DNA from 3 places in the Bombilactobacillus sp. ESL1092 genome. Region 1 is predicted to be linked to each of the others. Evidence: predicted binding sites of a transcription regulator. Region 1 holds the regulator's gene; each other region holds the start of a gene.

What was found. Region 1 encodes Rex, which represses fermentation and respiration genes when NADH is low (regulators of the CRP and FNR family bind a similar motif). Its sites were predicted from a motif close to TTGTGAANTANTTCACAA; they were not measured.
Region 2: AC3B6Y_RS04315 (NAD(P)-dependent alcohol dehydrogenase) is a predicted target of Rex. The motif match lies at 2,440-2,457, and genes of this name have one in related genera.
Region 3: AC3B6Y_RS04190 (CidA/LrgA family protein) is a predicted target of Rex. The motif match lies at 2,259-2,276, and genes of this name have one in related genera.

Annotation. Positions count from the first base shown of each region.
Region 1 covers NZ_CM176594.1:1,340,454-1,344,665, reverse strand. Annotated here, with positions in the region: gene AC3B6Y_RS06140 (LTA synthase family protein) at 1-150, opposite strand, end outside; gene manA (mannose-6-phosphate isomerase, class I) at 474-1,451, opposite strand; gene AC3B6Y_RS06130 (redox-sensing transcriptional repressor Rex) at 1,560-2,189, opposite strand; gene AC3B6Y_RS06125 (glycoside hydrolase family 38 N-terminal domain-containing protein) at 2,293-4,212, opposite strand, start outside.
Region 2 covers NZ_CM176594.1:937,575-941,786, reverse strand. Annotated here, with positions in the region: gene rhaB (rhamnulokinase) at 1-921, opposite strand, end outside; gene AC3B6Y_RS04320 (MFS transporter) at 934-2,193, opposite strand; gene AC3B6Y_RS04315 (NAD(P)-dependent alcohol dehydrogenase) at 2,535-3,656, shown strand; gene AC3B6Y_RS04310 (helix-turn-helix domain-containing protein) at 3,792-4,212, shown strand, end outside.
Region 3 covers NZ_CM176594.1:908,003-912,214, forward strand. Annotated here, with positions in the region: gene dnaB (replicative DNA helicase) at 1-754, opposite strand, end outside; gene AC3B6Y_RS04185 (LrgB family protein) at 933-1,661, opposite strand; gene AC3B6Y_RS04190 (CidA/LrgA family protein) at 1,661-2,098, opposite strand; gene rplI (50S ribosomal protein L9) at 2,415-2,867, opposite strand; gene AC3B6Y_RS04200 (DHH family phosphoesterase) at 2,881-4,212, opposite strand, start outside.

The DNA.
Region 1 (4,212 bases):
CTTAATTTCCCAGAACATTTCATGATAGCCGTGTGTCAAACTACCGGTTAAAGCTAGTTGAAATTCAAAATAAAATCCGTAAGCAATTAAACACACTAAAAGTACTTGCAGTAAAAAATACATAAAGCGTTTGACAGTTAGATTATGCACAATAAATCCTCTTTCGACTTAAATTAATACAGTTTTAAATTTTAGCACAATCTAATTTAGATAGGTATATTACTAGCATAATTTGCCGATAAGTCAAAAGCAGTTAAAATGCGGTATTACAAAAAATATTAAATTAAATATTTAAAAATGAGGTTGTAACTAGCAGCTAAATTGCTTTTGTCACAACCTCATATTAAGTATTAAAAAGTCGGAACAAAAAAATTTCGTAAATCAAACAAACCTTCTCCGCTGATAGTGACTTCAAAAGTCAAAAATCTGTGTTTAACTTCTCAAAACTTTTTGTCCCGACTCTTTTTTGAATATTAATCGACCTTGTCAATTGCTTCGGAAGCAATTATTTGGAGATTTTCCCCTTGAAATTGCCAAGCAGTAATTGGCGCCGGAATAATAAAGTGATCACCTAACTGTAACTCGTAGGTTTTCCCAGCAATCACTAGCTGTCCCGTTCCGGAAATCACGGAACATAAGGTGTAAGCACCCAACTGATGTTGCAAACTTAAAGCATCATTTTGCACTTGTAAGCCCCACACTGCAAAGTATGGCGAAACAGGTGGTTTCACATAAGTGGTGATGGAACTAGCACCAAATTGCTGGACCGCTTGATTAAGTTTTGGTGTTTGGAAAGGAACAGTAATCGTATCTAGAGCCTGTTTTAAATGCAGTTGGCGTTTTTGACCGGTAGCTTGTTCAATACGATCATAATCATACAAACGATAAGTAGTATCACTACTTTGTTGTGTTTCTAAGGCAATAATTCCTTGATTTAACGCATGAACACACCCACTAGGCACAAAAACAAAATCTCCTGTTTTGACTGGCATTTTTTTGAGCAAATGTTCCCAGTCCCCCGAGTCAATCAGTGCTTGTAATTCTGCCTTAGTTTGCGCATTATGTCCATAAATCAAATAGGCACCAGGCTGGGCATCAATAATATACCAACACTCCGTTTTGCCTAGCTCACCTTCATGTGCTTGGGCATAAGCATTATCTGGATGCACCTGAACTGATAAACTAGCTTCCGCATCTAAAATCTTAGTCAATAAAGGGAAAACTTTTCCTTGCGGGTAACCAAACAGCTCTGGTTGTTTTTGCCATAGTTGGGCTAAATCTTGCCCAGCAAAAGGTCCATTTTTAACAGTTGATAAACCATGAGGATGAGCAGAGATGGCCCAACATTCTCCCACTTGACCATCAGGTATGCGATAACCAAAACGTTCTTGTAGCTTACGCCCACCCCAAATTTTTTTTTGGAAAGCGGGTTGTAAAAACAATGGTTCCATCTAATACCTCCTAATAAAAGCAGCCGTAATCAACCAAAATTACTACTAACTTACCGCAAAATTCTCGCCTTACAAGCTAAAAGGTGAATCAAAAGTTAAACATTTAATTTAACTATAGTTATCTAAGAAATAAATTAATGTTTGTAATTCATTCGCTAAATCAACATTGTGCACGCGCACAGAATTAGGAGTTGCCAATCTTAACGGCGTAAAGTTCAAAATACCCTTGACGTTGGCTGCTACCAGTTCATCAGCGACCTTTTGTGCACTGATGACTGGTACTGACAAAATCACAACATCAATCTGTTCATCTGCTAAACGTTGTTCTAAAGAATCGACATCATAAACTTGCACACCATTGACAGTTTGGCCGATTAATTCCGGATTCTGATCAAAAGCGGCCGTAATCTTAATATTGTTCGTCTGTGAAAAGTTATAGTTTAATAATGCACTACCTAAGTTACCTACTCCGACCAACGCTACTTTCGTCGTTTGACTTTGGTTAAGTAACTTTTTAAAAAATTCCAGCATTGGTTCAACTTCGTAGCCGTAACCCCGCTTACCTAAAGAACCAAAGTAAGAAAAATCACGCCGAATCGTCGCACTATCCACTTGAACAGCTTTAGCTAATTCTGTTGAGGAAATCTTTTTAGTATTGGAATCATTTAAAAATTGAAAGTAACGATGATACAACGGTAAGCGCTTAATAGTAGCATTTGGTATTTTGTATTTTGTCATGGTTAATATCCCCTTGTGAACAAGTATAATTGATACTTTCAGTATCTACCTTTTAATATCACAATGTCAAGTAAATAAAATCACAAAGTTATTACCTTGAAAATTAACCATTAATTTTGATAAAAGTTGCCATCTCATACGGTGCTAGTTGTTGCGCGTCTGCTTGTAAAGACTGAACTTCTTCTAACGCATTGGTTCGTTGAAAACCAGCCGCTGAGAATTCCGTTAAAGCAACCGTTTTATTCGCTTGATTACTCAATCTAACCACAATCGCATTCTGAATTGTATAAGCACAGTAGAGAGCCGTAATCGTTACATCCGGATCCAACCGTAAGAAAGTCGCTTGGCGTGGTAACTGAGGTAATGATTTATCAAATTCAACATCCCAAATTTTATTGTCTAACCGATTGACAAATAAATTCAGTTTTTGTAACTGGTAATTAACATTGGGGGCCAACCAATTTTCAGCAGTCCGTGCTAACTGATTCTCGTCTAAGTCCGCAACTGCCACTAATCCAAACGCAAAATGATTTAAGCCGATTTCTTCAGCTAGTGGTGTTGGCGTCATCTGATGACCGACACTAGTAGTGTCGCCCGAAGCTCGCCCGGGACGCCACAATAAATTGGGTTTTCCTAATTGACCCGTAGTGGCTAGTAAAGTGACGGCAAAGCTTTGATTCAATAATTCGTATTCTTTCATGCCGCCACTTAACAAAAACAAACCTTGCTTGGGCTCATACATGCCCACAACTTTATCAAAGTTGTAAAGATTGACCGGTTTTTCAACAAACTCGTCTTGCCAATTATCCGCAATAGGCAAATTAGTAGTGGTTCGAAAACCGCCTTGAATTTGCGCCCACGCCTGTGAACTTTTGATACCCGTGTTAATCTTTAATCTCAAGCGATGATCTAAAGCTTGGTTGTCAATAATTAATTGACCATCTAACACCGAAGAACTTGTTGCTAAACTTAAAATAATTTTGAAGTTCACGTCAATTAATTGCGGATGGTCCTTTTGCCTTTCAGCTAAAGATTTAGGTAACTGCCAAGTACCTTGAACCGTCATAGTTTGTAAATTAGGAGCAGTCTGCACTTGACATTGTCCAGTTAACGGCAAGCTGACTTCTTGTTCCTGCGGTAAAGGCGAATAATCATACGTATCACCATCATTACCCGAATCTAAAATTTCTAACAGCTGTGGATAAACGTGACCTTGCGTTTGAGCAGTAAAGCCCGTTCCTGTGTATTGAACTTGCCACTTTTGATTGTTAATGGACACAGATGAACTATCTTCTAAAGTTGCTAGCTCCGTTGGAGCTACTTGATAAGAAACCACCTGATAGCCTAATCCCTCGTAGTACATCTTTAACCGAACTGTCAATCGATAATAGCCCGGTTCATCTTTAAATTCAAAACCTTTGGCGGTTTGTTGCATAATGTGCTCACGCTTAGGGACATAAGTTGCACGAACTAGAACAGCCTGATATTGCTCAGCAAATTTCACTTTTTTATTAGTCGTTAAAAATTCTACTTCTTGATAACCATCAAATACCCGTGGTGAAGTATTAAATAGTAACAATTGATTACTATCCAGATTTAAACGTTGTGCTAAGCGCTTCTTAATATAATTTTCAATTCCGGCAGCGATTTCGAAACCTTCTTTGAAACGTTGCTGAACATCAACAGCAACATTATCCGTGATACTACCGCCTAATGTATCATGCGGTTGACACTTTAATAACTTTTTCCAAAGTTTTAAAACTAATCCGTTGGACACTTTGATTCCACAAGCTTGGGCAATAACCAGCATCGGTTCAACTCGGCGTAAAATTTGTTGTTCTAACTTGAAATTTTGACGTTTAAGCTGCGAGCGCACTGACCCAATCGTCCGATGCACCCGTGAATAGGTAGGATAACGTAATTCGCCTTGATACTGAGGCAAATCTTGGTGGCGCAATTGTTGCATAAATTGGGGATAACTGCTCAACACTATTTGGTGTTTACTATATTGATTTAATTGTTG
Region 2 (4,212 bases), 400 kb from region 1:
TTTTTTAATATTTTGCACAATCCACAAGCCCATAATATTTTTCAAAAACCGATACGTGCCATACGCACCCCATTCATTGGTGTAGTTGTGTTTAAATGCTAACTGGCCGTTCTCTGGAACATTTAATTCGGCCCCAATCAAAGACCAGGTTCCTGAGCTCAAGTAAGCCCAGCGTTGCCCGAGTCCGGGAGTTCCTACGACGGCCGAGGCCGTATCATGGGTCGCTACCGTAATTACTTGAGCTTTGGGCAAATCGTAATTGGGGAATTTATCCGTTTGTAATTCACCCAGCATGGTCCCGGGATCAACTAACTTAGGAAATTGATCGGCACTGACATTAACCTTTTGCAACAAATGTTCATCAAACAAGCCTTCGCGTAAACTTAACATTTGCGTCGTGGATGCATTAGTAACTTCCGTTACTGCTTGGCCCGTTAGCACATAACCCAAGTAATCGGGAATCATTAAAATTTTGTCGGTGTGTGCTAATAAATCTTTGTCTTCTTCAAACAATTGGTATAACGTGTTAAAATCTAAAAATTGAATCCCGGTTTTTTGATAAATATATTCTTTGGATAAATCAGAGGTTAAATCGTGAATCGCATTTTTAGTCCGCGCATCCCGATAAGAAACCGGATCTTTCAAACGTTGACCATCTGGACCGACCAAAACGTAATCAACAGCCCACGTATCAATTCCCACTGTTACTTCCGCATAACCAGCTTGTTTGACTTTTTGCAGTCCCAGTAAAATTTCTTGGATAATATGATCAATGTCCCAACAATCAGCACCATTTTTGGAGGTAAATCCATTGGTAAAACGGTGCATTTCTTTCAATTGCAATTGGCCATCAATTAATTGACCCAGCATCAAACGCCCACTGGAAGCGCCAATATCAATTGCTACATAAGTTTTACTCACTAACTGCACCTTCTATTCTTCTTTGGTACCATAACGTTCCAAAGTGATTTCATCTAAAGATTTACCTTGAGTTTGTGGCGTCCAAATAACACCAATAATCAAAGATACTAACAGCAAAATAATCATGACCGTCCCAGCAACCTTAAAACCAAGATCTGCTAAAATCATTGGGAAAATGATCGACCAAATCCCAGAGCTACCACGGACAATAAAGAACATAAACCCTTGGGAGCCAGCACGGTACTTCGTGGGAAAAAGCTCCACTGCCCATAAAGCATACCAAGCTTGGGCACCAATTCCGGCAGATAGTCCCCAAATAATTACAAAAGCAATTAAAGCGGCCCAGCCGAAGCCAATATAAGTTAAAATTACCCAAGAAATAACAGCCATTAAAGCCCCTACAAAGAAGAAGCCCCGGGGATTAAGCCGATCGCCAAATAAGGCAAAACCGAAGTAACCAGATAAAGCGGTACATAACCACAAAACTGCTTGTAAAATATTTGCCTGCAAGGTATTTAAGCCACCGACAGTTTCATACACAAATGGCATAAAGAAGCCCATCGCCCCCGCCACTAAATTCCAGAGAGCATAAACACCGCATAAGAAGAGAATACTTTTAATGGAAACCATATTCGAAAATAATTCTTTATATGGATGCGGCTTAATTCCTGATTGCCGTTCTTTTTCCTTTTGTTGCAACCAATCCTGAGATTCCGGTAAGTTTCTTTGCAATAACCACGCAATAAATGCCACAATGGTTAAAAAGACAAATAATAAACGGTTACCTAATAAACCAAGTGGTGCAAATAATGATGCTGCTACAAAAACTAACGTCGGTCCCATGGACCAGGAAAATTGAGAAATCCCAATATCATGGGCCCGATTTTTTCCATCAGATGTTTCACCAATATACGTCCAAGAAGCAGGAACCCCCGCACCTACAGCCATACCTGTTACTAAAAAACCAATTAGTAACATCGGAAAATTAATAGAAAACACAATTAAAAGTGTTCCGACCATGTAGACCAACATATCATAGGTATAAATCATTTTGCGGCCGTATTTATCAGACAAATGCCCGCCAATGATGGCTCCCAATGCCGAACCAAAAGCATTAGCACTCAATGCCCCTAATAAACCGACGGCAAAGCTACTCAAACCAAAGTGCTTTTGCCACATTGTTAAACCTGCACCGCCCGCAACGATTGAGCCTGAGTCTAAAAAATTGGTTAAGGATACTGCCCACGTTGAAGCGTGCGAACTTTTAGCCATAACTTCAGATCTCCATTCATAATTCTTAATCGTAAACGTTTACTGTATAGATTGTAAGCGTAATCGCTAGACTAGCGCAATGGCATAATTCTTGATAATCAGTATCATATTAATACATTTTTTAATTTAATGATTTTAGATTCTGGAAATCAACCAGGGGCACAGTTCGTAATTTTTATCTATAAAAGCACTTTTTAGATTATTTTTTTGTAAAAATAAAATATTTAAACCATTCATCGCAAAACTTTATGAATAAAATCACAAGTTTTTATTGAAATCGTTTTTTGATAGTGACATAATCATTGTTGAAAAGGGTGAATTTCAAGAAAGGGGTTTTATTAATGAAAATTACTGCCGCTGTTGTCAAAGAACAAGGAGCACCATTTACCTTAGAAGATGACATTGAACTGCACGAAGTTGGTCCGACTGATCTCCAAATTCACATGGTGGCCAGCGGGATTTGCCATTCTGATGAAGCGATTCGCAAAGGCGATGCTTCGGTAGGCTATCCAGCAATTTTAGGTCATGAAGGGGCCGGTATCGTTGAAAAAATTGGTTCCGAAGTGAAAAACTTTCAAGTCGGTGATCATGTTATTTTATCTTTTTACGCTGATGGAACCTGCGATAATTGTTTAAAAGGGGTGCCTACACAGTGTCGTAATTATGGTGATTACAATTTGTCTGGGGTCCGGGCCGATGGTGAAGATCAATTTACTCAGAACGGTCAGCACATCTCTAATATGTTTAATCAATCCTCGTTTACAACGACTACCGTTGTTGACCAACGTAATGCTGTCAAAGTTGATAAAAGTTTAGATTTACGGAAATTAGGACCATTAGGTTGTGGTTATGTAACTGGTTCCGGTACTGTCTTTAATACTTTGCAACCGAAACCTGGTGATACGATCGCTGTCTTTGGTACTGGTGCCGTCGGTCTAGCTGCTATGATGGCCGGACGCATTTCTGGTTGTATTAAAGTTATTGCCGTGGACGTAGTTCCTCAAAGATTGGCCTTAGCCAAAGAATTAGGGGCCACAGATACAATTAATAGTAACGATGAGGATACCGTAGCTAAAATTCAACAATTAACTAATGGCTATGGCGTTGATTGGACGGTTGACACTACTGGTATTCCTGCAGTAATCAAAAACAGCGTTTTAGCATTAGCTCAAGGCGGAACGTGTGCTGCGATCGCCGTGACACCAAAATTATTAGAAATTTCTACTTGGAATGATCTCTGCGTTGATGATCGCAAAGTCGTTGGTGTCAACATGGGCGATTCCATTCCTCAAGTTGATATTACCCGCTTGATTGAATTTTATAAGTTAGGTTGGTTTAACTTTGATAAAACTGAAAAGTTCTATGATTTCAAGGATATTAATCAAGCCAATGCCGATTCTGTTTCGGGGAAAACGATTAAACCGGTTTTGATTATTGATCCCGACTACCAACCAGATAAATAATCGTCGTTACTCGACAGTAACTTGGGAATTTAAGAGTATTATAAAAGGAAATGTTTGGCTCAATATTAATCATTGACCAACATTTCCTTTTTGTTCCGTTATTGATCGCTAATCAGCTTGCGAAAGGATTTTATTATGAACGCACAAGTTATCCAAATGCTCCAACAAAAAACCAGTTTAGAACAACAACAAGAAGCAACTCATCATTTTATTGCTGATTTACCACAAAGTGCAGTCGCTACTTCTGTCGATCATCAAGCACTCCTCACTTTAACTAACGATTACTTTTTTAAGTATCATTCCGTTTACATCAGTAAACATAACCGCTTTGCCCCCTACCCTAAACACACGCATAAATTTTTAGAATTAAATTATATGTTAACTGGCAGTTGCTCTGAAGTCGTCGATGGGCAACTCGTCAAATTACATGAAGGTGATATTCTAATGATGAATGTTGGTTGCAGCCACTCCATCAAAGCACTCGGGACCAATGATTTACTCATCAATGTTTTGTTTCGCGACAGTAGTATTACTTTCAATTTATTAAACAGTATTC
Region 3 (4,212 bases), 430 kb from region 1:
ACCGGCTAGCTAATTGGTCAGCTCCCATTTCCAAACTAAAAATGGCCACCGTTTGCTGACTATGAACTGCCACATTTTCCGCGACGTTGAGTGCAAAAGCCGTTTTGCCGACGCCAGGACGGGCAGCCAAAATGGTTAATTCATCAGCATGTAAACCAGCAGTCATACTATCTAATTCACTGTATCCGGTAGCTAACCCCGTCACTTGTGAATCTTCTTGGGCTAACTGGTCAATATTTTCAATCGTATCATTTAAAACATCGGCTAATTTTTTAAAGCCGTTATTATTTTGGTTTTCGCCGACTTCCATAATAGCTCGCTCGGCATTATCCAAGACGTTTGCCACATCGGTATCTTGCTCATCAAAACTTTGGGCTACAATATCAGTTGCCGTATTAATCAACTGTCGTAATACGGCTTTATCAGCTACAATTTTGGCATAATAAACAATATTGGCGGCGGTGGGGACGGTTGTTGCCAAATCCCCTAAATAATTAACGCCGCCAATATCTGCTAACTGATTTTTAGCTTCAAGTTGATTTTTAACAGTCACGACATCAATTGCCTGGTCTGCTTCATTTAATTCCAACATGACAGCAAAAATTAACTGATGCGCATGATAATAGAAAGACTCAGTCGTCAAATATTCAGCCGCATCAACAATTTTTTCTGGACGTAATAGAATCGATCCTAGAACTGATTGTTCAGCCTCTTTATTATTAGGTGGAATTCTCTGCATTGTTGTATCATTCATGAATTAACCTCATATCTAGTTACAATTTTACCACGGATAATATAGGGATAATATATGTTTTAAAATATTCAAAATAACATTAAACACCATCGAAAGTAAACAAAAAACCTTTCCTAGTTACCAACGTTTAAATTAACTAACTAGAAAAGGTTTTATCATTTAAATTATAAACTAGTGTTTACAGATGCATCATTTGTGCAAACAGTGGCACTGCAATATTATCAACAATACCAATGATAACAACCGAAACAGCGGCCATCGCACCTTGAACAGAACCTAATTTCAAGGCAAAAGCAGAACCAACGGTATGTCCAGCAGTACCCATACCTAAACCAGCACCGATGGGGTCGCTTTCCAATCTGAACCACTTAACTAACCATTTACCTAAAGCATAAATGATAACGGCGTTCAGGATACATGCCATCGCAGTAACAGCAGTGTTGCCACCAATAGCTGTTGACAATGGTAAAGCAATCGCAGTCGTAGCTGATTGACTCATCATGGAAGCTGTGCCGACCCGACTGAGTCCCAAGAGTTTGGAAATTCCCAAAATAACAAATAAGGAAATAAAGGTACCAATTAACAAACTCAATAAAATAACTAGCCAATTCTTCTTAAACACATCATTACGTTTATAAAGCGGAATTGCAAAAGCAATTGTGGCAGGTGTTAAGAACCAGAAGATTAGATCCCCACCAGGCTTATAGAATTTCGTATAAGCTGCTGCAGTCGTCATTCCCATGCCTTTTCCTAACAAGAAAATTAGAAAAATTCCCAAAACCATCGCTACAAACAACGGTTGAAATAAGAAAAAGCCATGAGTCAAATTAAATAAGTATTGCCCAATTTCAAAAACTCCCAATGAAAGTAAGATACCAAATAAGGGATTCGATAATAACTCTGCCATCATTTGTTCTCTCCTCCTACTTGTTCTTGTGTATCTGTATCAGTATGTTTGATCTTTTTACTGATCCATAATAACAATCTTGTTGTATAAGCCGTTACTACCAACAAAACGATTGTTGATAAAATAATGACGATAACTAATTGGACACCTTCATTTGCCATAATGTTCAAATTAGCAGCTAGGGAAATTCCGGATGGTACAAACAAAAAGGCAATTAAACCAATCATGGCACTTCCAAAGGAATCAACCCACTCCAATTTGATAATATGACAAGTCAATAATAAATATAACAAAATCAAGCCAATAACCGGCGTCGGTACAGGGAATGATTTTGGCATCATATTAGAAATCCACTGTGATACAAACAAAATTGCTGCATAAATTAACATTTGAATCAATAATGGTGCAGCTTTTGGCTTCTTATCTTCTGGTTTCATTTTCACATCACCTATTCTTAAAATTTATCGCACTTATTGTCTAAGAGACCTAAACAATAAATTGGTTCAATCATCACTTTCTTTCTCCCAAAATCGATAAAATTTTAGTTTAATAAAAACTAAAAACTATCTACATATGGTTTATAACGTTTTCACGAATTTGTCAAGTATTTCACAAGATAATTGCTTCACAATCTGCAAGCCCTTACATCTTTGAGCTATTAAAAAAACTAGAATTCACAAGAACCTAGTTTCTTTATAATTTTTCTCAAAAAATTCTGCAACTAATACTGTAATTTACATTACAACAATAGTATTACTTTTCACTGACATGCACCCGTATGGAGGCTTCAATCCCTGGATACAATTTCACTGGTACATTCATATAACCTAAAACTTTAATCGGCTCGGCCAATTCAATTTTGCGCTTATCAATTTCAATTTGGTACTGTTGTTTTAAAGCTTGCGCAATTTGTTTGCTGGGAATTGAACCAAATAACCGACCATCACTGCCGGCTTTCGATTGTAGTTCAACCACCGTTTCATCTTTTTCTAAAACGGTCTTAATCATTTGAGCACTAGCTTGTTCTTCATCTTTTTCTCGTTGTTCAGCTTGCTTTTTACCATTCAATTCACTAATGGCCTTGGCAGTGGCAACTTGAGCTTTACCATTTTTAATTAAGAAGTTGCGCGCGTAGCCATCAGCGACTTCCTTGACTTCGCCACGCCGACCCTTACCGCGAACATCTTGTGTGAAAATTACACGCATCTTTTCATGCCTCCTAGTTATTGTCTGCTTGCTTAGGTTTATCTTCTACTTTTTGTTGGATAATTGCAATCAATTCTTTCTTAGCTTGAGCAATTGTATAATCAGCTAATTGCGTTGCCGCATTGGATAAATGACCGCCACCACCCATTTCTTCCATAATAACTTGCACATTAAAGTCACCCAAGCTTCGCGCCGAAATTGCTACTTTGGCATCGGACCTTTTAGTAATCACAAATGAAGCATCAATTTTTGATAAGGTCAATAAAGTATCAGCTGCCTGTGCCGCAATCACGGAATCATAAACTTGATCTTCTTCACCCGTGCAAATGGCAATTTGTGGCGTCACCATTTGTACAGTATCAATTAAATGGTTCCTTTGGATATAGGATGACACATTTTCTTTCAGCAAATTTTGCATTTTCGTGCTGTCAGCTCCTACTGAGCGTAGATAACTGGCCGCATCAAACGTCCGTGTTCCTGAACGTAAAGAAAAGGAATGTGTATCGACAAAAATACCAGCTAGCATAGCCGTCGCTTCTAGTTTAGATAAAGACTGTTGACTTTGTGGTTGGTATTCAATCATTTCAGTTACCAATTCACTAGCCGAGGAAGCATAAGGCTCAATGTAGGCCAGTAATGGATTAGCAGGAAATTCTTCACCACGCCGATGATGATCAATCACTACCGTTTGATCGGCTAACTTTGCCGCCAATTCTGGGCTAGCGGAACGCGATGGTTTGGATAAGTCAACCATAATCAACATACTTTGCGCATTAGCTTGATCTAACGCCTGTTGCGGCGTAATTAAATCATTTGATAAATGCTGGTCTTGCTCAATCCATTGCAATAAACGTGCAACATCTGTGTGCGCTCCGTTAGCATCAATCACAATTTTACAAGTTTTATTATTCATTTGTGCAATTCGATGAATGCCTAAACAGGCACCTAAAGAATCCATATCAGGTTGTTGGTGCCCCATCACATAAATAACATCAACTTGGTTAAATAACTCTCTTAAGGCTTGGCTAATCATCCGTGCCCGGACACGCGTCCTTTTTTCCATCGGATTGGTGTTGCCGCCATAAAAGCGTGCTGGTTCGTCCGCCTCACGTACAACTGCTTGATCGCCACCTCGACCCAAGGCCAAATCAATATTTTTTTGCGCATCTAACGCTAGTTGGGCCAAATTATCTTTACCATAAGCAAAGCCAATACTTAAAGTTAACGGCACATTTTGCTGCGAAGTAGTCTTACGAATTTGATCTAAAATTGAAAAGCTATTAGCTTCCAGGGCCTTTAGCGCATTCACATAGCCCACCACAATAAAACGGTCACTGGCCACGCG